2 regions of the Ructibacterium sp. SJQ-7 genome follow, and region 1 is predicted to be linked to the other one. Evidence: predicted binding sites of a transcription regulator. Region 1 holds the regulator's gene; the other holds the start of a gene.
What was found. The regulator HrcA, encoded in region 1, represses chaperone genes, less so after heat shock. The targets are predictions, from matches to a motif close to TGTTAGCACTCNNNNNNNNNGAGTGCTAACA.
Positions count from the first base shown of each region.

Region 2: the regulator HrcA is predicted to act here: its motif matches at 9,227-9,257, upstream of htpG (molecular chaperone HtpG).

Region 1 covers NZ_CP195193.1:775,032-788,005, forward strand. Annotated here, with positions in the region: gene ACSAMO_RS03415 (glutamine synthetase III family protein) at 1-220, shown strand, start outside; gene ACSAMO_RS03420 (leucine-rich repeat domain-containing protein) at 548-2,215, shown strand; gene ACSAMO_RS03425 (Fe-S-containing hydro-lyase) at 2,260-2,811, opposite strand; gene ACSAMO_RS03430 (HAD family hydrolase) at 2,812-3,846, opposite strand; gene ACSAMO_RS03435 (imidazoleglycerol-phosphate dehydratase) at 3,935-4,552, opposite strand; gene hisD (histidinol dehydrogenase) at 4,713-6,011, opposite strand; gene dnaJ (molecular chaperone DnaJ) at 6,028-7,158, opposite strand; gene dnaK (molecular chaperone DnaK) at 7,280-9,112, opposite strand; gene grpE (nucleotide exchange factor GrpE) at 9,136-9,669, opposite strand; gene hrcA (heat-inducible transcriptional repressor HrcA) at 9,686-10,723, opposite strand; gene hemW (radical SAM family heme chaperone HemW) at 10,896-11,993, opposite strand; gene ACSAMO_RS03470 (CD1247 N-terminal domain-containing protein) at 12,047-12,523, opposite strand; gene efp (elongation factor P) at 12,605-12,974, opposite strand, start outside.
Region 2 covers NZ_CP195193.1:2,533,771-2,546,744, forward strand. Annotated here, with positions in the region: gene ACSAMO_RS11030 (hypothetical protein) at 1-480, opposite strand, end outside; gene ACSAMO_RS11035 (copper amine oxidase N-terminal domain-containing protein) at 1,297-3,189, opposite strand; gene ACSAMO_RS11040 (trypsin-like peptidase domain-containing protein) at 3,209-4,330, opposite strand; gene proB (glutamate 5-kinase) at 4,546-5,361, shown strand; gene ACSAMO_RS11050 (glutamate-5-semialdehyde dehydrogenase) at 5,358-6,608, shown strand; gene ACSAMO_RS11055 (HAD family hydrolase) at 6,605-7,225, shown strand; gene htpG (molecular chaperone HtpG) at 7,273-9,153, opposite strand; gene ACSAMO_RS11065 (biotin--[acetyl-CoA-carboxylase] ligase) at 9,288-10,244, opposite strand; T-box leader at 10,370-10,605, shown strand; gene pheS (phenylalanine--tRNA ligase subunit alpha) at 10,648-11,667, shown strand; gene pheT (phenylalanine--tRNA ligase subunit beta) at 11,702-12,974, shown strand, end outside.

The sequences.
Region 1 (12,974 bases):
ACTTACAGAGCTTACAGAGGATCTTATGATTAAGATTGATACTCTTGACGCCGCTACAGACGTTCCTGACGTTGACGTATACGCAGTGGGTATGTATTATAAAGATACTGTTCTTCCTGCTATGGACTCACTTCGTGAAACAGCCGATACTCTTGAAACAATCGTTGCAAAAGAATACTGGCCGTTCCCAACATACACAGATTTACTTTATCTTGTATAATCTAAAGAAACTTCTTTCTTTGTTATAAATATAGTAGCAACAAAAAATCCGATGGAACAAACCATCGGATTTTTTCCGTTTCATGATTTTTTTATTTACAAACTCTGTTTTTTATGATATGATAATTATACCACACAAAACTAAATTATTTGGTATTATCGCACGCATTTTTAATTATGTTAAAAATGCAAGCTCTTTTTGCGTGCTTTTATACCGTAAAAAGTTTTGTGTGGTAACAATTCCGAGCTCTGCATTTTTTAAGCGTGGCTCAGAATTGTTGCCACGCTTTTTTTATTATTAAAATTTATATTATGGAGGTAAAAGATTATGAAAAAAAAAGTTTGTGGAATTATATTAATAATTTCAATTTTTATGACGTTTGTGCCGTATATATATGCGGCAACGGTAGTTGACAGCGGTACTTGCGGTGATAACGCAACATGGTCGCTCAACAGCAGTGGAACGCTGACAATCAGCGGTACAGGTGAAATTTATGACGGATATGGCGAAAATGCCGAGCAACCTTGGTATGATTTAAAAGACAATATAAAGTCGGTAGTCATAAACTATGGTATTACAAATATTCCATTCGCCGCTTTTCGTGATTTTCAAAACATAACAAGTATTTCACTTTCAAACAGTATCGAAAGAATAGAATTAGAGGCTTTTATTAATTGTACAAAGCTATCTGATGTATCAATTCCAGACAGCTGCAAATATTTAGCAAACGATGCTTTTGCCAGAACAAAATGGTATAACAACCAACCTAACGGAGTTGTTTATTGTGGAAACTTCTTATACACCTATAAAGGAACAATGCCGTCCAATACTTCTATTAATGTAAAAAACGGAACTATCGGTATTTGTGGCGGATTTTATAACGAATCAAATTTAGTAAGTGTTACTTTTCCAAATACGTTAGAATATATAGATAACAGAGCTTTTTCATATTGTACAGGACTTACATCTATAACACTTCCTAAAAATTTAAAAAGTATCGGAACTGAAGCTTTTTCTAATTGTCAGAATTTAAAAAGCATTACTTTCCCTGACAATGTTGAATTCATAGGTCGTTTAGCCTTTTCAGATACTGCTTGGTACAATAACCAACCTAACGGTTTAGTATACTTAAATAATTGGTTACTCACATTAAAAGGAGATACCATAAAACAAGCAAATACTATAACCGTCAAAAATAATACAATCGGAATTGCGGTCAATGCCTTTGGAGATGATAAAAACTATGGATATGAAAATGGCGATGGTGCTCACGCTTCCACTATAAATTTACCAAACAGCATAAAATACATAAATGATAATGCATTTGAAAAGTGTCGCTATCTTACTAAAATTAATATACCGGACGGTGTTGAAACTTTAAATTGCTTTTCTCACTGCGAAAGACTTGCTTCAGTTAACATTCCCGACAGTGTAAAGAAACTTGGTGGATTTTATGATACAGCTATTACAAATATTACTATTCCACCGAATGTAAGCGAAATTATGCAAAGTGCGTTTCTTTACTGTTCATTGAAAGAAGTATTTATCCCCGTAAGCGTTACAAAGATAGATAATAGAGCTTTCTATGGATGTACGACTTTGACCGATGTGCATTACAGTGGAACAAAAGAACAATGGGATAAAATCAATATTGACACTCGGTACAACTCAAACGCACCATTGCTCAATGCTACAATTCATTTTGCAAAAGAAATCACAAATAAACCTGTAATAACAAGTTCGCAAGTCACAAAATCAAATAATACATATACTTTCAACGTAAATGTATCCGATGTAACAGCAGATTGTGAGTTAATTGTAGTTCTTTACAAAAACGGAAAAGTTGCAAATGTCAAAACAACTACTTTAACATCAAATACAACAAACAAAACTTTAAACTTGACGGCTACCAATGCCGACAGTGCAAAAATATTTATATGGGACAGTCTTAAAAATATGATACCTTTATGCAATGCCGTAACAAAAAATCTTTAATAAACATAAAATGCAGTGATTATAAAAAATCACTGCATTTTAATTTATATCTCTCTGTACTTTGCCTGACCTATTTCATAAAGGTCATTACCCTCGCAGTCTATAAGTACCACTGCCGGGAAATTTTCGACTTCAAGTTTTCTGATTGCCTCAGTACCCAAATCGTCATATGCGACAACTTCGGCTTTTTTTATCGACTGTGCAATCAATGCACCCGCACCGCCGATTGCACCAAGATACACAACGGTATTACGTTTCATTGCGTCAACAACTTCTTTGCTTCTTGCGCCCTTGCCTATCATACAGCCAAGTCCGTTATCTAAAAGCATCGGCGTGTACGCGTCCATTCTGCCGGCTGTAGTCGGTCCGCAAGAGCCGATAACTTCGCCGGGTTTAGCAGGACATGGACCTGCATAATAAATCACGTTGTCGGTCAAATCTATCGGGAACGGTATTCCGTTTTTGAAATTTGTCGTCATTCTTTCGTGTGCCGCGTCACGCGCGGTATATATTGTGCCTGTTATAAGCACGCTGTCGCCTGCTTTCAGGTCTTTAATTTTATCCTTTGTAAATGGTGTTGTGAGTCGTTTTTCCATTTATTCTCCCTCCACTAAAAAATCTTCTACACTTTTTAAAATATAGTTCGCCCCAAGTTTTTCAAAATAACCTCTTGCTCTCTCTCCTTGTATTCCCGTAAGCACCGCACAAAAGTCTGCGTCCATCGCCTGTGCCGCCAGAATATCCGCACCTGCGTCACCGACAACCAGTGTAGTCTTTATTTTTGCTTTATCATAATCGCCGTCAACAATGCGTTTATTGCTGTAATCAGTGCCGTAAAGCGCCTTTAGGAACATATATGGGTGCGGCTTTGTAAGTGCATTGTTGTTAAGCTCTTTTTCAGCCTCGACAACATTATCATAATTGCAAAGTCCGTTTTGTGCAAAATACTGCTTTATCCCCCAATTTTCAATCGGCGGCAGCATTTCTATATACGGTCTGCCCGTACCTGTACACACGCGTTTATTTCGGCTTAAAAGACTCATTATTGCAATAAGCTTATTCTTATCGACAATCGGTTCTTCCTTATATAAAAGCCCCGTTTTGCCCGTATTAATCGGTATATATCCAAAAGTCTTTTCAAACAGTTCATCACCAAGAAACCACGTCTGAAATATATCTCGCATAGTCGTCCACATAGTTCCGTTGCGTTTCAGCCATTCATAGTCAAAACCTGTTTTTTCGGCACATTTAATTGCAAGATTATCGTATTCATCAATAATATTGTCTGACAATGACCTTGCATATTCAAGCACTTTGTCAAAATAATTCCAATCATTTTTCCCGTTGCATATCCATGCTATAAGCACCGTCACATAACCCAAATCCCAATTTGAATTAACGCCTTTGCCTTTTAAAACGCTTATCAGCTCATCGTCTGAAAAAACGCGGCTTCGGATTTTTGAAATATTTTGCATACACTCTGCGGCATTAATTTTTTGACCACTGTTGTAATTCAGATATTCCCAGACAGTGAGTGCCGCACAATTCCAATAATTCTGTTCACTTGTTATAACACCGTCCATATCAAATATAACGGTATCGTATTTATCAAGAAATTTTGCGAGTTTCATATTTTTAATACTTTGTTCCTTTCAGATTTTATCTGTTTTCAGAAATAGGGACACTAAATTTTAGTGTCCCTATTTAGTGTCCCTAATATTATTCTATTACCCAATCAATTTTTCCGGCTACACCGCTTGTTTTGCCCTTGCGGCTTTCAGATACTTCAAATACCTTATTCAAAGCACTTCCGAAACTACGGTATATTGCCTCCCAAATATGATGTCCGTTATGACCTTTTACAAGGTCAATATGAAGCGTACACATAGCCCCCTGTGCAAAACCTTCAAGGAATGTTTCCAAATCCTCCGTATCCATTCCCTCAACTTTTTCACTAAGCTCAATACCGTGATAATCAATATCGCAATATGCTCTTGATTCAAAGCTCAACGCACATTCCGCTTTTGCCTCATCTATAATACCGACTGCGTCACCGAAACCTCTCGCACCGTCTGTACGGTCGATATATTCCTTTGCCGCCTTACCAAGTGCAATACCTAAATCTTCACATATAACGTGTGTCAAAACAAATTCATCAAGCTTTAAGTCAACATCAATATTGACCTCACCGCGCCATGCAATATGCTCAATCATATGATTTAAAAACGGTATAGGTGTCTTTATGTACTTTCTGTAATCCTTTTTAAGCGGTGCAAAATCAAGCACAACGTTCATTTCGGATTCGGTTGTTTTTCGGGTAACTTTTATCTTTTCCATAGTGGTATCCTCTTATAATAATAAATTCAAAATTGTTTTCATAGGTATCAATTTTGATTTTGAATAATTTCAAAATTGTTCGTATATGGGACGACAGGTCAGCGACGACGTATGCTGATACTTCGAGCTGACGGGAGTTTCATAGGCGTCAATTTTGGAATTATTTTCTTTCTTTGACGGCTAAACCGTGCGTATCAAATCCTTCGACCTTTGCAAATCTGTAAGCGTAATTTCTTACATTTTCAAAACCGTCTTTTGACGCATAGCCTACTGATGAACGCTTTAAGAAGTCTTGAACACTTACTGATGAATAAGTCTTTGCAAAACCGCCTGTCGGCAAGATTGCGTTAGGACCTAAAACGAAGTTACAAAGTGTTACAGGTGTGTAATCACCAAGAAGAATTTCACCTGCATTCTTAATCTTAGGAAGTGTATCGAAAGGCTTTTCTGTCATAACTTCCATATGTTCAGGTGCGTATTCGTTTACAAAATCGATTGATTCGTCAAGAGAATTTGTAAGAATTACACCGCCGTATGTTGTAAGGTTTGTTTCTATAAATTCTTTTCTCTTAGGAGAAATCTTTTCAAGCTGTCTGTTTACAATCGGAACAACCTTTTCAACAAGTTCCTTTGAGTGAGTAACAAGAAGTGCGGCACTGTCAGGGCCGTGTTCAGCCTCAATCATCCAGTCAAGAGCAACCTTTTCAGGGTCAGCCTTTTCGTCTGCAAGAACAATAATTTCACTCGGACCTGCCGGCAAACCTGCGTCAATATGGTTTGAAAGAACTCTCTTTGCGGCAGTTGCATAACTGTTACCCGGTCCAATTATTTTATGACACTTAGGAATTGTTTCAGTACCGTATGCAACGGCTGCAACGGCTTGAATACCGCCGACTTTATATATTTCAGTGATACCGATTATCTTTGCCGCTGCCAAAATAGCGTCGTCAACTTCACCCTTTTCATTCGGAGGTGTTACAACAACAATCTTAGGAACTTTCGCAACAACTGCCGGTATACCAAGCATACACAAAACTGATGGGAATGAACCCTTGCCGTGAGGAACATACAGACATACGTCAACTATCGGAGTAGTCTTTTCGCCTACCATAAGTCCGTCATCGACCATAGTAAACCACATTTCCTCCGGAAGTTGCTTTTCATGGAAATCGTATATGTTCTTATAAGCATATTCAATAGCCTCTCTTGTTTCCTTATCAAGGTTATTGTAGCCTGCCTCTATCTCTTCAGGTGTTACTTTCATTTTATCAGCAGTAAGCTGTACACGGTCAAACTTTGCAGTATATTCCAATACCGCTTCGTCACCACGTGCCTTGACATCGTCAGAAACTTCTTTGGCAACTTTCATTTGTTCTGTAATATCAAGTTCTGCACGTTTCATTATGAAATCATACTGCTCTTTGGTCATTTTTGAAAGTTCATAAATATTCGGGTTCATTGTCTTCCTCCTAAGTTTATTTGTTCAAGAAATCTTTCATCTTTTCTGCAAAAGATTTCTTTTGTTTATAATTTTTATCTTCTTCAAATTCACGCAAAAGTTCTTTTTGCTTTGAATTAAGGTTTCTCGGTACTTCTACGTTTACAGTAACGTATTGGTCGCCTCTTACCTTACTTCTGATTGACGGAATACCTCTGCCCTTCATTCTGAATTTTGAAGCTGTTTGAGTTCCCTCAGGAATTTTCAGTTCAACGGGGCCGTCAAGTGTAGGTACTTGTACGGTTGCACCCAAAGCAGCCTGTACAAATGATATAGGCATATCTATAAATACATTCGTTCCCTCACGTTTAAACATCTGGTGCGGATGTACTCTTATTGTAAGAAGTAAGTCGCCGTTAGGACCGCCTTTATCGCCGGCCTCGCCTTTACCCGAAAGTTGAATTGTCTGACCGTCATCAATACCTGCCGGAATATCAACTTCTATCTTCTTCGACTTTCTTACCTTACCTGTACCGCGACAGTCCGGACAAGGATCTTTTACAATCTTACCTTCACCATGACAGTGCGGACAAGTCGTAACGTTAGTCATATAACCCAGTACAGTTCTTTGTTGTGTACGGATTTGACCTGTTCCGTGACAATGCTGACAAGTTTGTGCAGTCGTACCCTTTTTAGCACCGCTGCCGCCGCAAGTTTCACATTTTTCCTGTGCCTGTATACTCATTTCTCTGTGACAGCCGAATGCCGCCTCTTCAAAAGTAAGATCAATAATCTTACGAATATCAGCACCGCGTTTTGGTCCGTTTCTTCTTTGACCGCCTCCGAATCCTCCGAAACCGCCTCCGAAGAAATCGCCGAATATATCGCCAAAGTCAAAACCGCCGCCGTTAAAGCCACCGCCGCCCGCTCCGAAGTTCGGGTCAACACCTGCGTGTCCGAATTGGTCGTATTTACTTTTCTTTTCAGGATCAGAAAGCACTTGATAAGCCTCGTTTACCTCCTTAAACTTTTCCTCCGCCTCTTTATTGTTCGGATTAAGGTCAGGATGGTATTTCTTACTCATCTTTCTGAATGCCTTTTTTATTTCATCATCAGAAGCACCCTTTGAAACTCCGAGCACTTCGTAATAATCTCTTTTTTCAGCCAATTTTTTCACCTACCTATGCTATTATACTACAATATTTTAGTTTTGTAAAGTGTTAATACAAAGGCTTTGTTAAAAGCCTTAAAAGGACGGACATTTGTCCGTCCTTTTAGTGTTTTCATTATTATTGTTGATTGTTATCGTCGTTGTCAACTTCTCTGTAATCAGCCTCATAAACACCGTCATCATTTGGTGCACCCTGTTGTGCATTAGGATCACCCTGCGGATTAGCTTGCTGATACATTTGCTGTGCAACTGCGTAGAACTTTTCTTGAAGTTCGTCTGTAGCCGCCTTAATAGCTGCCGAGTCTGTACCCTTTAGAGCCTCTTTAACCTTGTTTACTTCAGTTTCAACCATTGACTTTGTATTATCGTCAATCTTATCACCTGCGTCTTTAACAGCCTTTTCACATTGATATACAAGTGATTCTGCGTTGTTTCTGATTTCAACTTCTTCTTTACGCTTTTTATCTTCTTCAGCGTACTTTTCAGCCTCTTTAACAGCTCTGTCAATATCTTCGTCACTTAGGTTAGAAGATGCTGTAATAGTAATCTTCTGTTCGTTGCCTGTGCCAAGGTCTTTAGCGCTTACGTTTACGATACCGTTTGCGTCAATATCGAATGTAACTTCAATCTGTGGCACACCTCTCGGAGCAGGAGCAATTCCTGTTAGATTGAAACGTCCCAAAGTCTTGTTGTACTGAGCCATTTCTCTTTCACCTTGAAGAACGTGTACTTCAACAGAAGTTTGACCGTCTGCGGCAGTTGAGAATATTTGTGATTTGTTTGTAGGGATTGTTGTATTTCTTTCGATAAGCTTTGTAAATACACCACCCATTGTTTCGATACCAAGTGAAAGCGGTGTAACATCAAGTAGAAGAACGCCTGTTTCTTCACCGCCAAGTACACCTGCCTGTCTTGCAGCACCTACTGCAACACATTCGTCAGGGTTGATACCCTTATTAGGCTCTTTGCCCATTTCTTTCTTAACAGCCTCTTGTACAGCAGGAATTCTTGAAGAACCGCCGACAAGAAGGACTTCATCGATTTGTGATGCGTTAAGACCTGCGTCATTCATAGCGTTTCTGATACATGTAAGTGTTCTTGCTACAAGGTCAGCTGTAAGTTCATCAAACTTAGCTTTTGTAAGTGTAATATCCATATGCTTTGGACCTGTTGCGTCAGCTGTGATGAATGGAAGATTAATGTTTGAAGTTGTTGTTGTCGAAAGTTCAATCTTTGACTTTTCAGCAGCCTCTTTTAATCTTTGCATAGCCATCTTATCTGTTGAAAGGTCTACGCCCTCTGTTTTCTTAAATTCGTCAAGCAAGTAGTTGATAATTGCCTGGTCGAAATCGTCACCGCCAAGGTGAGTATCGCCGTTTGTTGAAAGAACTTCAAATACGCCGTCATCAATATCAAGGATAGATACATCGAATGTACCGCCGCCAAGGTCGTATACCATTACTTTCTTACCTGTGTCGCTTACGCCGTATGCAAGAGCTGCGGCAGTAGGCTCGTTGATAATTCTCAAAACTTCAAGACCTGCAATCTTACCTGCGTCCTTTGTAGCCTGACGCTGTGAGTCGTTGAAGTAAGCAGGAACTGTGATAACAGCCTGTGTTACAGTTTCACCAAGATAGCTTTCTGCATCTTGCTTTAACTTTGTAAGAATCATTGCCGAGATTTCTTGTGGTGTATAAGCTTTACCGTCGATTGTAACTTTTTCGCTTGTACCCATTTTTCTCTTAATTGACATAATTGTTCTGTCAGCATTTGTTACGGCTTGACGCTTTGCAACCTGACCTACAATTCTTTCACCGTCTTTTTGGAATGCAACAACTGAAGGAGTTGTTCTTGCACCTTCGCTGTTAGTGATAACATTAGGGTTACCGCCTTCCATAACAGCTACACAACTGTTTGTTGTACCTAAGTCTATACCTATAATCTTTCCCATTTTTAATTCCTCCTAATTTATAATTAATTTGCTACTTTTACCATACTGTGTCTGACTACTCGGCCGTCCTTATATATGTAGCCTTTCATCAAATCCTCGACAACCGTATTGTCATCGATTGTTTCATCTTCAATGTGCATAACCGCATTATGAAGATTAGGGTCAAATTGTTCACCCTCTGCCTTAATCGGCGTAACGCCCAACTTTGAAAGTGTTTCATTGAACTGTTTTAAAACCATTTCAATACCGTCTTTCATTTTTTGACCGTCCTCCGACTGAACTTCAGTCGCAAGCGCTCTTTCAAGGTTGTCGCCTATCGAAAGAATTGCACCGACCGTATCAATTACCGCGTCACCGTAACGCATATCTTTTTCACGCTGCGAACGCTTTTGGTAGTTGTCATATTCGGCATACAGACGCATATATTTATCAGTCTGTTCTTTCAGCTTTTCTTCAAGGACTTCCTCGTTTGACTTTTCTGCCTCTTTAGGTTCAGCCGTTTTTTCTGTTTCTTTATCTAATGTCTCCTCATTGACTTCCTCATTCTTCTTAGCCATCTGATTACCCCTTTCTCTACTCATCACTTATATATTCGTTGAGTATTTTATCTATTTCATTTGAAATAAGGTCAAGGCTTGCAAAAACCTTTGAATAATTCATTCGTTTAGGTCCGATAACTCCGATTTTTCCGGCTTTTTTATTGCCGAGTGAATAATTGATAGTTACCAATGAGCAATCCTGCAATATTTCAAAATCGTTTTCTTTACCGATTTTAGCCTCAATTCCGTCAGCGTCGCTTGAGGCAACAAGCTTTTTCAAATTTTCTTTGTCATCAAGGAAAGTAAATATCTTTTCCGCTTTTTCAACATCGTTGTATTCGGGATATTTCAATATTGACTTTGCATTGTTGACATATATTTCTGTTTCACCGCTGTCCGTTATCGTTTCATACACAAAGTGCATTATATCAATCAAAACTTTCGGATGAAGTGAAAGTCTGTTTTCAATATCTTTTTGAATATCCTGTATCTTATCAAACGTTATCTCTCCGGCTTTAAGTCCGGCAAGATGTTCGTTTAATATATTTGCAAGTGACATACACGTTGCACTGTCAATGTCGATATTCATCACCTTGTTTCTTACAGTTCTTGTTACAACAATAAGCATTACCGTTTGCGTGGCAATCGGCACAAGGTCAATCTTGTTAATTTCAAATTCCTGCTCCTTAGGCGCTGTAACAACCGTTGTATATTCGGTAAGATTTGACGCTATTGCACCGGCATATCTAATCAGCTTTTCAAGCTGACTGACACGCGTTTCAAGTACGCTTTGCAGCTGTGCAACTGCTTCCATACCTATTTTATACTTCCGCATAAGCGAATTAACGTAAAATCTATATCCCTCATCTGACGGAATACGTCCCGCCGAAGTATGCGGTTGTATCAGATAACCCATTTCTTCAAGGTCTGCCATTTCATTACGGATTGTCGCGCTGGACAAACCCAAGTTTTCCTTTTTGGAAATCGACCTTGAACCGACAGGTTCAGCAGTGCCTATATATTCATCAATGATTGCTTGCAGGATTTTTCTTTTTCTGTCGTTCAAATCCATATACAAACATTCCTTTCTATCTTTAAACAAGATGTCATATAAGCATTTTTTGTTAGCACTCATACACCTTGAGTGCTAACAATTATAAGATACCACTATTATACCCGATTGTCAAGTGATTAATATAACTTTTCATAAAATGTTCATAAATTATCCCATATTGCCAAATTTCTTATACAAACTCGCATAAAATCGAATTTGACACGTTTATTCCGTCCAATGTAAGACTGTATCTTCCGTCAATATATTGCATAAGTCCGAGCTTTATAAATTTATCAAATTCACTGCCGAATACATCTTTTATATTCTTGCCGAAACGCGACTTAAAATCATTTTCGCTTACTCCTCTGTTCATACGAAGTCCGGTAATCATAAATTCTGCTATCTTATCATTTTCGGTCAATTCGATTACTTCTTTTCTCGCACTGCCGATATATTCGTTTATGTCAGACGTGTTGTAAAAACGGCAGTTTCCGATATATGAATGTGCCGCTGTACCTAAGCCGATATACTCCTCACCTGTCCAATACTTCACGTTATGCCTGCACTCGTATCCGTCCTTTGCGAAATTTGATATTTCATATTGTTTAAAGCCGTTCTTACCGAGAAAATCGACTGTATGCATATACATTTCTCTGTCAGTATCTTCATTCGGAATATCAAGCAGTCCTTTTGAATATTCCTTTTCAATAGGTGTTCCGTCCTCAATTATAAGACTGTACGCCGATATATGCTTTACAGGCAAGCTGACGGCTGTGTTTAAAGTATTTTTTAGACTCTCAAACGTCTGTGACGGCAGTGCGGTCATAAGGTCAAGATTTATATTTTGAAAACCCATTTTATCTAAATGACAAATTGTATTATATGCCGTCTTTGCGTCGTGTATTCTTCCGATTTTTTTCAGTTCATCATCATTGAACGATTGTACCCCTACACTTATACGATTTATACCGCCGTTTAGCATTGCTTTAATTTTGTCATCATCCATTGTTCCCGGATTTGCCTCTGTCGTAAATTCGCAGTCACTCGCAACGTCAAATACATCAAAGCACATTTTCGTAACTTCTTCGATTTGTTTCGGTGTTAAAATTGACGGTGTACCGCCGCCGATAAATATTGTATCTATTTTTTCTCCCCTGTATTGTTCCGCCTCACGCTTTAGCGCGTCAACGTATTTGTCCGCCGTATCCTCCATACACGGAAATGATACAAAATCACAATACTTGCATTTTTGTTTACAAAACGGTATGTGAATATAAAGTCCTTTCATAAGTCACCTCAATAAAAAAAGGACTTAACAGTCCTTTTTTATTCAATTCAATATTAATGTTCGTGTCCGCAGTCGCAGTCATCATCGTCACAATCGCAATCAAATTCAAGTTCGATTTCTTCGTGACAGTTCGGACATACGATAGCGTTATCATCGTCAATCATATCAAAATCAATCATAACGTCTTCACCGCAGTTAGGACATTGAATTTCAAAATAATCATTTCCGTCACTGTCGTAATCATCGTCATCATAATCGTCGATATAATCATCGTCGTCATCGTCATCATAATCGTCATACTCATCGTCACCGTACAAATCGTCGGCAATTTCAAGTACACAATCATCAAGCTCGTCAACAACATCTTCAACATCATCAACTCTTGAGTTTAATTCTTCAATAGTATCAGCCATTTCAGACATAACGTCAAGCAATTTGATAATAAGCTTACCTTCGTCACTCTTTGGGCTAAGGTCAAGACCGTCTGCATAACCCTTTAGATATGAAACTTTTTTAATTAAATCTTCCATAATTAATCTCCTTTCATTCAAAAGGCTGAAAGAAAATTGTTCACAACACAAAATAAGTGCTGTGTGCGATTTTATTCAGACTTATTTTACTCTTTCCATGTATTCGCCTGTTCTTGTATCTACTCTGATAACTTCGTTCATATCAACGAATAGAGGTACTTGAATTGTAGCACCTGTTTCAAGAGTAGCAGGCTTTGTAGCGTTTGTAGATGTGTTACCTGCGAAACCCGGTTCTGTATCAACGACTTCAAGTTCAACGAATGTAGGCGGTTCAACACCGAATACGTTACCCTTGTAAGACATAACCTTACATACGTCATTTTCCTTAACGAACTTCATTTGTTCTTCGATTTCTGACTTAGCAATGTCAAGCATATCAAATGTTTCGTTGTCCATGAAATGATAGAAGTCGTCATCACCGTATGAATAAGCCATATCCTTTCTGTCGATA
Region 2 (12,974 bases), 1.2 Mb from region 1:
AAGAGAACTGACAATACCTGTAAGTATAAGACTCGGCAATATACCGCTCAGGTTAAATTTTGCGACAAGTTCCGAAACAATAAGAGTTGTCGTTGCACCGGAAATAATTCCGGCAATATCGCCGATTACGTCACAGCATAAGTTTGCAAGCTGAGGTGCGTGACGTATTACGGAAATACTTTCTCTTGCACCTTTGACTTTGCGTGCCGCAAGGGAATGAAAAGGCTTTTCTTCCGCAGACTGAACAGCCGTACCAATCATATCGAATAAAATATTTATTGCAATGATAGCGAACAAAACTATAAATGCAAAAAATAAATTGAGCGATTGCATTGCAACCGATGTTATAAGACTGAATACCAATGACAACACGAACGAAAGGAAGATTACGAAAATCGTCCATTTGTGTGAAGTCGAAACATTTGAATCAGGTTTTGGTACTTTAAATTTTTTTCGCCTGTGAGAGTCAGATTTATCCAAGTTTTTAAATCCCCTTTTCTATAATAATAAATCGGCAAAATGCCGATCAAGAATTTCAATATTTAAAATAGGGTAATGAACAGAGTAAAGTTTGCGGCATAGGTCCGGTTGGCTTTCCCATAAATCTGCTTAATCGTCGCCGAAAAAGCGGTTTCCCATTAAAGACTTATACTATTTTGTAGTTACCGGATTGCCACTGAGTCCGCACTGCAATCCCCTGTTCATTCAATTACGACAGCCTAGAAGTTTTCCCAAACAGCCTGAGCTTTCCGTATCCTCTTTTGCAAATATGGTTTCAAGACGCATTGCCTTTTTGCCACTGGCCGAGCGGCGAAAAAGTTTTGGGCGTCTATCCGCCATATCCACTCAAGGCTGGCTACGCTGCCCACAGCATTCATACCACGTCCCTTGTGAGGGCGTGAATTACTAACCGCAAAACAGGTTTTCCCCTATGCCGTAACGACTTGCTCCCTTAGGAGGTATGGGCCGCCACAGTCATAGGCCTCCACGGAAAAGGGGGTAAGGTTACCATGCCGTTGGAAACCGCCCCTAAACCTTAACTCCCAGCATCAGCCCCGAACTGGGCGTTCAAAGCAAAACACCAGAAACTTCATCGATGTGCCATTTGGCGGATTTTTAGGCCCGCTTTCCGAAGAGCCGTACTGACTAGGATACTGCACCACTATTAATTGTAATTTAATATAACATATTTTTTGTGAAAAGTCAACAAACCTAAAAAAAAATTTACAATTTATATATATTTATTTTTAAAAAATATATAAATAAAAGTTCGGATAAAAAAATTAATTACGTATTTTATTTGCTTTGAAGTGAGCTGACAATGTCTTCAAAATCATTTGTTTCGGCAGAACCGTAGAATACTTCGTCTTGTATAAGCGTGAATATATGAGCCGTTCCGTTATCGCAAGTTATATATACTGTTCCGTATGTTTTAGAATCGGACTTGCTTTTTGTCGTGAATGTAAAATAAGCATAACGTTTACCGTTTATTGAAGTGTATTCAATCTTTTTGTATATTTCGTTTCCCTCGTCTTGAGTTAAATGCTTTGAGTATGCATTTGCAACTGAAGAAAGGTTAGTTTGTTTGAACTCGGAATTGTTTTGGTAAGAATAAATAATTCCCGAAGTTGTGTATGTGTTTATATAAGAAATACCTTGATTTGACTTTGCAAACGGTTTCCATGATGCAGGGACGGAGAACTGATAATTGTCGACTTTTACCGTAGTTAAAGTATCTTCAGGGTCGTTTCTTATCAATTTACCGATTTTTGAAGAATCAAGTTCTTCTGCTTTTATACTGTTTAAAATTGTGTTAAGTTCCATTTCGTCATAATCTAAATTAGTCGTTACGGCAAAATTGTATACATAATCACCTTTTTCAAAGAAAGTATCAACCGTGTATAAATCGGAATTTGTTGAACCCGAAATGGTTTGAGTGTACTTGTATGAATTAGTATCTGTTTCTGATACAGGGGTAAGAGTAGAATATTTTGTACTTGCATATTTTTCTCTTATAGCGTGGTCATGTGTGGCAAGCGAATAAGCAGTCGTGTCGCCTGTTTTTGAATAAATGCTCAATGAGATATGCGCTTTTGATTCATTTTCAGGATCAAAGAATGTGAATTCATTTTCGGGATTATCTTCGTCCATTTGGTAATCGGCAGGTACATAGAAACTTACTTTATATGTATCGTCAGTGATTTCACGGTATTGTCTTGTACCTTCTGTTTTTACCGTAGAAAGATCATAAGTTTCATTATCTATTTTACCGATTTTAAATGAATCCACTAAAGAAAGTATCATATCTTTTGTTGATGTATCGTCATTAATTTTTATAAGTGACGAAACTAAATATTTGTAGTTCTTTGCATAGTATTCGTGTAAATCAACAATTTCCTCTTTATTTTTTGCTTGAAAGTGCATATGCTGTATTCCGTTTGATTCAGGTAACTTTTCTGCATTAACAAGTGTGAGTGAAGATAGAGAATCTTTTATAAATGAATATTCTTCGTCAAAATCAACAGTATCTTCTGTTATAGGACAAACATCTATATATATCGAACTTTCGTCATCGGCGACAAATTTTGTTGTCATTGCGTCAAGAGTTCTGTCAGCCATTTTCATTTGAGTAGGAGTGTCAATGCTCCATAAATAATAGCTGTCACCTGTTTTTGTCATATCGGTGATACCTGTAACGGTAGAAGAATTGTCCATATTTTCTTTTGTTACGAGTATTGCTTGAGTGTCGTTGTCATAACCTACTGTTGCACCGAATGTTTCGGAAATAAATCTTAGCGGAACCATTGTAACGCCGTTTTCGGAAAGTGCAGGTGATTCAAGAAGTGTTTCTGTATGGTCGTTTACAGTTGCAACGATATTGCCGATTTGAAGTTCAATATTTACGGCAGGGTATGTAAGAGTTATTTTTTGAGTATCGCCGTCCCAGTCAACTTTTGCACCAAAAGCCTCTGTTATTACTCTTAACGGTACCAATGTAGTGTTGTTTTCTGTTACATACGGTGTTTCAACTTCTGTTTCAATGCCGTTTATTTTCAGAATACTGTCACCCACGTTGAATGCGATTTCTACTTTGTCATTTGTGTTTTCGTCATTTTCAGCAAGAGCAAAAGGTGCTGCTGAAAGAGCTGTTGTTGCGGCAAGAATTGCAGCGATTAGTTTTTTGTTCATTTTAATACCCCCAATTTTATTATTTTAGATTAGGAACGATGTCCGTTGAAATTTGTTCACCGTTCCTTGTATAAATTACGTTGATACTTCCCGAAGAATATGTATCACGCAATGCTTTATTAAAGTCCACAATGCTGTGTACTTCAACGCCGTTGATAGAGTTTATAACGTCACCGTTTGAAAGTGAACTTGACGAAGATGTTTTTACGGTGACGCCTTTCTTTGTCGGCAGACCGATTCGCGCCTCCCATGAATTTTCAAGTGTAACGCCTAAATCCGGTCTTATGACTTTTCCGCTTTGCTCAAATTGATTAAGTACATAATTAATCGTGTCAAGCGGGATTGAAAAGTTAATTCCCTCAATTCCGACACCTGCATATTTTGAAGAATTAATACCTATAAGCTGACCTTTCATATTAAGAAGCGGTCCGCCGGAATTACCTGCATTGATAGCGGCGTCAGTTTGAATTAACGGATAATATGCACTCGGAGTGCTGACGTTAAGTCCGCTTACGATACCTTTTGATGCACTGTTTCGCATTGAAAGCGAAAGGGGAGTACCGATTGCAACAACGGACTGCCCTGCGAAGATACTGTCCGATTGCGCGAATGATATTGGTTTTAAACCAAGACGGCCAACCTTTACCAAAGCTAAGTCGGAATCTTTGTCGATTGCCTGAACTTGTCCGGCATAGCTTTCGCCGTCGGAGAAAACGACTGTTATGTTGTCAATATCGCTTACAACGTGTGCGTTTGTAAGGATAATACCGCCTGATTTGATAACTACACCTGTACCGTGAGCGGTAAGTTCGTTGTAATTTGAAACAGTCCCTGTCATATATTCGGGTTTGTAATTTCCTACTATTGCAACGACACTTGAACTTGCGTTTTCAATCACTTGAGCAGTGACTGTATCTTCATCGGAATCAATGTAAACACTTCTTGTATTTCCATCCCAGTTTACATTTGAACCGAGAGCCTCACTGACCGCTCTAAGTGGTATATACGTCGAATCATTCATAATGAAAGCACCTGTGTTTAAGGCATTTCCGTTTACGAATATGTTTATGTTGTCGGACGCATATGCGGTTGAAGAAATCGCTAACATCAGCGCAGTTGCCGCAATTATTTGTTTTTTCATCATTACCTCCCACAATGTTGTATAATATATAATAAAATTCACATTATTGTTATATGATACAATGAAAATTTTGTAAAGATATATTTATATAGTATCATAGAGAGTAAAAAAATGCAAGTAAAATTTTGAAGAATAAGGTAAGATAAAAATGACTTTACAAACAACCCATAAAGCGATATAATAGAAATAACTATATGCTTTATAGGAGGATGGCAATGAACGATATATTAAAGGACGTGTCTATGGCGCATAGGATTGTTGTCAAAGTCGGAACGTCTACGCTTACATATGAACACGGAACAATGAATTTAAAACTTATAGACAGACTGTCTATGGTGCTTTCTGATTTAAGAAATCAAGGCAAGGAGATAATTCTTGTTTCATCTGGTGCGCAGGGAATTGCACTCGGTAAACTCGGTTTGGCTGAAAAGCCGAAAGATACAAAGGGCAAACAAGCCATTGCGGCAGTCGGACAGTGCGAACTGATGTATCTTTACGACAAAATGTTTTCGGGTTACAACAACACCGTTGCACAGGTGCTTTTAACGCGTGAGGATATTGCAATTCCGCGCAGAAAGAGAAATATTCAAAATACTGTTACAACGCTTATTGAAATGGGGATAATTCCTGTTGTAAACGAAAATGATACGGTAAGTTATGACGAAATCGAAATCGGCGACAATGATAATTTATCGGCAGTCGTTGCCGACCTTGTTGACGCGGATTTACTTGTACTTTTCTCCGATATTGACGGCTTGTACGACGATGACCCACACAAGAATAAAAACGCAAAATTACTTCCTACAGTATACGATATTGACGAAGTGAGAGATGTTGCAGGCGGTGCGGGAACAAGCAGAGGTACGGGCGGTATGGTGACAAAGCTTGAGGCTGCCGAAAGAGCGACAAATGCCGGTATTCATATGATAATCGCAAACGGAAACAATGTTGATTCACTTTACGATATACTTGACGGAAAGCCTGTTGGAACATTGTTTGTGTCGAAGAATTTCGATAAGGAGGAAGAATAATGAGCGAGCTTTTGGAAAAATGCACTCTTGCAAAAGATGCAGGATATAAAATGGTTTCAGTAAGTACGGTTACAAAGGACAATGCACTTGAGGCTATTGCAAATGCACTTGTAGAACGTGCCGATGAAATTATTGCGGCAAACAACATTGACATAGAAAACGCAAAGAAAAACGGAACACGTCAAGCTATGATTGACAGACTTACTCTTACAAAAGAACGCATTGACGGAATTGCGGAGGGAGTAAGACAGGTCAAAGCACTTGCCGACCCAATCGGTGAAGTAATAAAAATGTGGAAAAGACCAAACGGATTGACTATCGGTCAAAAACGTGTGCCTATGGGCGTTATTGCAATAATTTACGAGGCAAGACCGAATGTAACGGTTGACGCGGCGGTACTTTGCCTTAAAACTTCAAACGCTTGCATTTTAAGAGGCGGAAGTGAAGCAATCAATTCAAACAAAGCTGTTATGAAAATTATGCAGGACGCGGCATACGGTGTCGGAATACCTGAGGGGACACTAAATATAATAGAAGATACTTCGCGTGAAACAGCAACTCAGCTTATGAAAATGAACGGATATGTAGATTTGTTAATCCCGCGCGGCGGTAAGGGACTTATTCGTTCGGTTGTTGAAAATGCGACAGTTCCCGTTGTTGAAACGGCGGCAGGCAACTGCCACGTTTTCGTTGATGCGGACGCGGATATTGATATGGCGGTTAAAATTGTGCTTAATGCGAAAGTACAACGTCCGTCTGTGTGCAATGCCGCCGAAACTTTGCTTATAGACAAAAAAATAGCGGATAAATTTATTCCTGTTATGTTCAAGGCACTGAAAGAAAAGAATGTTGAAATCAGAGCCGACCAAAATTCAAAAGCAATATTTGCAGATGTAAATGACGTGACAGACGAGGATTATTATACTGAATATAATGATTATATTATGGCGGTAAAAGTCGTTGACGGAATTGATGAGGCGATTGAGCATATTAATAAGTACAACACAAAACATTCTGAGGCGATTGTTACAAACAATTACGAACATTCGCAAAAGTTCTTGAATGAGGTTGATGCGGCGGCGGTTTATGTTAATGCGTCAACAAGATTTACGGACGGTTTTGAGTTCGGATTTGGTGCTGAAATAGGCATAAGTACACAAAAAATGCACGCAAGAGGTCCAATGGGACTTGAGGCATTGACTTCTATTAAATATATAATTTACGGTGACGGTCAGATAAGAGAATGATAGAGTGGATATTTTTCGATGTCGGTTCAACGCTTGTTGACGAAAGCAAGGCGTGGGAAAAACGCGTCAGCGATACGGTAAAAGGGAGCAACATAAGCGTAAGCGAGTTTTATAAATTAATGGACGACTGTGCTTTGAAAAATTTAATTCCGTATGATGACGCTGTTATTATATCGGGATTGAATAGGGCAGAATGGCACAGTGAGCTTGAAATGCCTTATGAATATTCTGAAAATGTTTTGTCACAACTGTATGGTAAGTACAAAATCGGAGTTATAGCCAATCAGCCGTTGGGGACACAAAAACGCCTTGAAAAGTACGGCTTGGCAAAGTATATCAGCCTTGTCATATCCTCTGCGGAGGAGGGTGTATCAAAACCCGATATAAGACTTTTTCAAAAAGCACTTGAGAAAGCCGACTGTAAAGGTGAAAATGCTGTGATGGTCGGTGACAGGGTGGATAATGACGTTGCACCGGCTAAAAAGTTGGGTATGAAAACCGTATGCGTAAAACAGGGTATTCACAAGTTAAACACACCTAAAAATGAATTTGAAGTGCCGGATTATACTGTGGATACAATAGAAGAATTATTAAACATATTAAAAGAGGGACACTAAACTGAAATTTAGTGTCCCTCTTTGACGATGGAAGAAAAAACTGTTAATTAAAACAGTTTTTCAAGCAATTTATTGGAGCGTTCGATAAACTTTGTCATTTGTTCTGCCGGCAAAGGACTGTGGCTTATTTTCGCTAAGTCGTAAACATGGTCAATAACAAGATTTGCGTCCTCGTCATTTAATGTATCTATTTTCTTGATAAGTGAGTTGTTTGAATTTAGTACAAGTGTAAATTCATCGTGGAACATATCAGCCATACCTGCCATTTGCTGACCGTAAGCCTTATACATCTCCTGCATACGTCTTGACTGCTCACCAAGCAAAATTACGGCAGGGATTGAATCGTCTTTAAGTGACTGCACTTCGATTTTCAATGTATCGTCCTTGATTTCATTCTTGAACTTTTCAATCAACTTTTCTTCTTGTTCTTTAGTTGAATCGTCTTTTTCTGTGTTGTCCGAAATGTCATTTATGGCGGAATCAATACGTTTGAATTTAACACCGGGCTGTTTCATTTCAACAAGTGAAATAAAATGTGTATCCATCATTGACGGAAGTACAACGGCATTAAGTCCTTGATTTTTGAACATATTGATATACTGCGATTGAGTTTGCGGATCAGAAACGTAATAAACGTCTTTTTCTTCCTTGCCGTCAAGGTATTCGTCCAACGTCAAATATTTACCGTCAATATCCTTATAAATAATTACATCCTTAACTTTTTCATAGAACTTTTCATCTCTTAAACAGCCGTATTTAATGAATATATTGATATAATCCCAATACTTTTCATAGTTTTCACGTTCGTTATTATAAATACTTGTAAGCTTGTCCGCAACTTTCTTTGTAATATGTGAAGAAATTTTCTTAACATAACCGTCATTCTGCAAGAAACTTCGTGATACGTTAAGCGGCAAGTCAGGACAGTCGATAACACCCTTCAAAAGCATTAGAAATTCGGGAATAACTTCCTTTACGTTGTCGGCAACAAATACTTGATTGTTGTATAACTTTATCTGTCCCTCTTGACCTGCAAATTCATGATTGATTTTAGGGAAGTACAAAATACCTTTTAAGTTGAACGGATAGTCTACGTTAAGGTGAATCCAGAAAAGCGGTTCGTTGAAGTCCATAAATACGTTTCTGTAAAATTCCTTGTATTCTTCGTCTGTACACTCCGACGGCTTTTTCATCCAAAGCGGTGTTGTGTTGTTGATAGGCTTTGGCTCTGACGGTGTATCGTCCTCGTGTTCATGATCATGATCGTGACCGCAGTCGCAGTGATCTTCGTGTTTGTCCTCAGGAACTTCAACATATATTTCAATAGGTAGGAATGCACAATACTTATGAAGAATTTGACGGATTTTGCTTTCTTCAAGAAATTCTTCCGAATCTTCGGCGATGTTAAGAGTTATTGAAGTACCTCTTTCTGTTCTGTCACCGTCTGTTAAGTCAAATTCCATACTTCCGTCACAAGTCCATTTTGCGGCCTTTGCACCGTCTTGATATGAAAGCGAATCAATTTCAACACTGTCGGCAACCATAAACGCACTGTAAAAACCAAGTCCGAAATGACCGATAATTTGAGAACCTTTGTCGTCCTCCTCTTTGTACTTTGAAAGGAAGTCGCTTGCACCCGAAAATGCTATTTGATTGATGTACTTGTCGATTTCTTCGGCAGTCATGCCGATACCGTTATCACTGATGACAAGCTTTTTAGCGTCCTTAAATATTGATACGGTAACTTTGAATTTTTCGTTTTCGTCAATTTGAGCTTCACCGATACTTGCAAGTTTCTTTAATTTTGTGACCGCGTCACAACCGTTTGAAACAAGTTCTCTAAGGAAAATATCCTTATCGGAATAAAGCCATTTTTTTATAATAGGGAAAAGATTTTCACTGTCAACTGAAATATTACCTTTTGCCATATAAATCACTCCTTGAAGTTTAATTAATTTACATAATATATATTAATACTCAAAGTAAGATTTGTCAATACAAAATTAGCACTCAACAGATGTGAGTGCTAACAATTTACAATTTATTCATAATATATCCGATTTTAGATGTAACCGTAGATACCTCTGACCGAAACTTCACCGGAAGTGACGTGAATAATACCGTTTTCGGTTTGTACGGCGAGTGAGCCGTTTTCGTCAACGTCAACAGCAGTTCCGCGAACCGTTTCGTTTTTGAAAATGACGTTTACTTCTCTGCCGAGCGTGACGCAACACTTTTTGTATTCATCAAGAATTGCATTGAGTCCACCGTCGAGAAACTTCTTATAATAATATTCAAATTCGTTTAACAATTTTGCGATTAATTCGTTTCGCACATATTTGTGACCGCTTTCGATAAACATCGAAGTAGCCTTGTCGGCAATGTCGGCATCGAATGATTCTGTGTTTACATTTACACCGATACCGCATACAACGTAGTTGACCATATTTATTTCAGCAGACATTTCGGTTAGAATACCGCAGATTTTTTTACCGTTAATAACAATGTCGTTAGGCCATTTAATCATTGAATTAAGACCGATAGCCTTGCAGACGGCAAGACCTGCGACAAGCGTTATTTGCGAAACTTCAAGCGGGGAGATTTCGGGCTTTAAAAGGATTGAATGCCAAATGCCTATCCCTCTTGGAGAAGTCCAACCGCGTCCGCGACTGCCTTTGCCGTGCGTTTGCACTTCGGCGATAAATACACTGCCGTCAGGCGAGGAATTGCTTTCCTTTGCACGATTGTTTGTCGTGTCGGTTTCATCATATATAAATAAGTTGTGACCGATAAAATCGGTGGTAAGTCCGCTTTTGATACCGCTTTCGGTTATGATGTCGGGCGAGGAAATAAGGCGGTAGCCTTTGTTCGTGACCGATTCGATTTTGTAACCGCTTTCGCGTAATGATTTAATGTGTTTCCATATTGCCGTTCGCGAAACATTCAACATTTCGCTTATGCGTTCGCCTGAAATATATCCGTCTGCATTTTTTAATATATCTAAAATTTCTTCTTTCAATTCAAATCAACCCTTTCGGGATAAATTATATAATTTTTTGGCAAAAAAATCAATCCTTTTAAATAATTTTGTGTTATTGATTGACAAAATAAAAAAAAGGTGATATAATACTTTATTATTGAATATTAAAAGCAATGATGGAACAAAGTAAGGTATATACCGCCTAAAGAGAGTATCGGTTATTGAGCTGTGAGCCGATACGGTAAGGATTTATTTGAAATTTCATTCCGGAGCTGCATAGGTGAAAGTGGTTTGCAAGTAGTCTGTGACGGGTAGTGCCGTTATACATAATTGAGTGCCGATATTTTATCGGAAGTCGGGTGGTACCGCGGAGTTTGAATTTACACACTTCGTCCCTTATGGGACGGAGTGTTTTTTAATTTATATTGAAAGGAATTTTGAAATGAGAGAAAAGTTAGAAGAAATCAAAAAAAATGCCCTTGATGTACTTCAAAAAGCAACTGACATTGATGCTCTTGAAGAAGCAAGAATAAAGTTTCTCGGTAAAAAGGGTGAACTTACTGCCGTACTAAAAGGTATGGGACAGTTAAGCAAAGAAGAAAGACCGCAAATCGGTGCGCTTGCAAACGAAATTCGCGGTGTAATCGAAAACCATATAGATACGAAGAAAGCGGAAATTTCAGAAAAGCTTGAAGAAATCAAGCTAAAGAGCGAAGTAATCGACGTTACAATGCCGGGTAAGGCACAAAAAACAGGTAAACTTCATCCGCTTACAAAAGTAATGAACAACATTAAAGACACATTTATCGGAATGGGTTTTGAAATCGCAGAAGGTCCGGAAGTTGAGCTTGACTACTACAACTTTGAAGCGCTTAACATTCCACCGAATCACCCTGCACGTGATACTCAGGACACATTCTATATAAACGAAAATACGGTTTTGAGAACACAAACTTCACCTATCCAAGTTCGTGTTATGGAAAAGAAGAAACCGCCTATCAGAATTATAGCACCCGGAAGAGTTTACAGAAGTGATGCGGTTGACGCGACTCACTCACCTGTATTCCACCAAATCGAAGGACTGGTAGTTGATAAAGGTGTTACAATGGCAGATTTAAAGGGTACTCTTGAAATGTTTATCCACCGTCTTTACGGCGAAAATACAAAAGTACGTTTCAGACCTCACCATTTCCCGTTTACAGAGCCGTCAGCCGAAGTTGACGTTTCGTGTTTCGCTTGCGGCGGTAAAGGCTGCAGCGTATGTAAAGGCGAGGGCTGGATTGAAGTTTTGGGCTGCGGTATGGTACACCCTAAGGTACTTGCAAACTGCGGTATTGACCCTGAAGTATATTCGGGATTTGCTTTCGGTATCGGTCTTGAAAGAATTGCAATGGGTAAGTATGATATTAACGACCTTAGACTTTTCTTTGAAAATGATTTGAGATTCTTAGACCAGTTTTAATATATTATTCGGAAATTGAAAGGAATGAAATATAATGAATTTACCTATGAGTTGGCTTAATGACTATATGGATATAGACGTTACGCCGAAAGAATATTCAGACAGACTTACAATGACAGGCTCTAAAGTTGAGGGTTGGGAGAATATGGGCGAATCTGTTCAGAATGTAGTTGCGGGTAAGGTGCTTACCTGTGAAGATCACCCTGACAGTGACCATCTTCATGTGTGTACGGTTGACGCGGGAACAGGCGAGATTTTGCAGATTGTCTGCGGTGCGCCGAATGTAAAAGCAGGTATAATCGTTCCCGTTGCACTTGTCGGTGCGGTACTTCCTGACGGAAAAATTAAAAAAGGCAAGCTTAGAGGCGTTGAATCTTACGGTATGCTTTGCTCACACGATGAACTTGGTATAACAGAGGATATGCTTGGTTATGAACCTGAATACGGTATTCTTATTCTTCCGGACGATACAAAAATCGGTACGGATATTAAGGATATATTCGGTATGAATGAAACTGTCGTTGAATTTGAAATCACTTCAAACAGACCTGATTGTTTCAGCATAATCGGTCTTGCACGTGAAACAGCGGCGTCATTTAATAAAAAGTTCACTATTCCTGAAGTTAAGTTTAACGAAAACAGTGAAAATATCGCCGATACAATCAGCGTTGATGTACAGGACAAGGATAAGTGTAAGAGATACTGTGCAAGAATGGTTAAAAACGTTAAAATCGGCCCGTCACCGAGTTGGATGCAGGAAAGACTTCGTGCGTGCGGTGTAAGACCTATCAACAATATTGTCGATATAACAAACTATGTACTTCTTGAATACGGTCAGCCTATGCACGCATTTGATTTGAGAGATTTACAGGATAACAAAATTATCGTAAGACGTGCAAATGACGGTGAAGTTATAAAGACTCTTGATGAACAGGACAGAACACTTACTTCAAACGACCTTGTAATCGCAGACGGCGGCAGAGCTGTTGCTATTGCAGGTGTTATGGGCGGATTTAACAGTGAAGTTAAGGATGATACAACAACTGTTATTTTTGAATCGGCTACATTTGACGGTGCGTCTGTAAGACTTACAGCACAAAGTGTCGGTCTTAGAACAGAATCATCATCAAGATATGAAAAGGGACTTGACTATAACAATACAGTTCCTGCCGTTGAAAGAGCGTGTCAGCTTGTAGAAAAACTTGGCTGTGGTGAAAATGTCGGCGGAATGATTGACGTTATGGGTAACGTAACAGATATGCAGCCGCTTGCTTTCAGACCTGATAAAATTAATGCGTTCCTTGGAA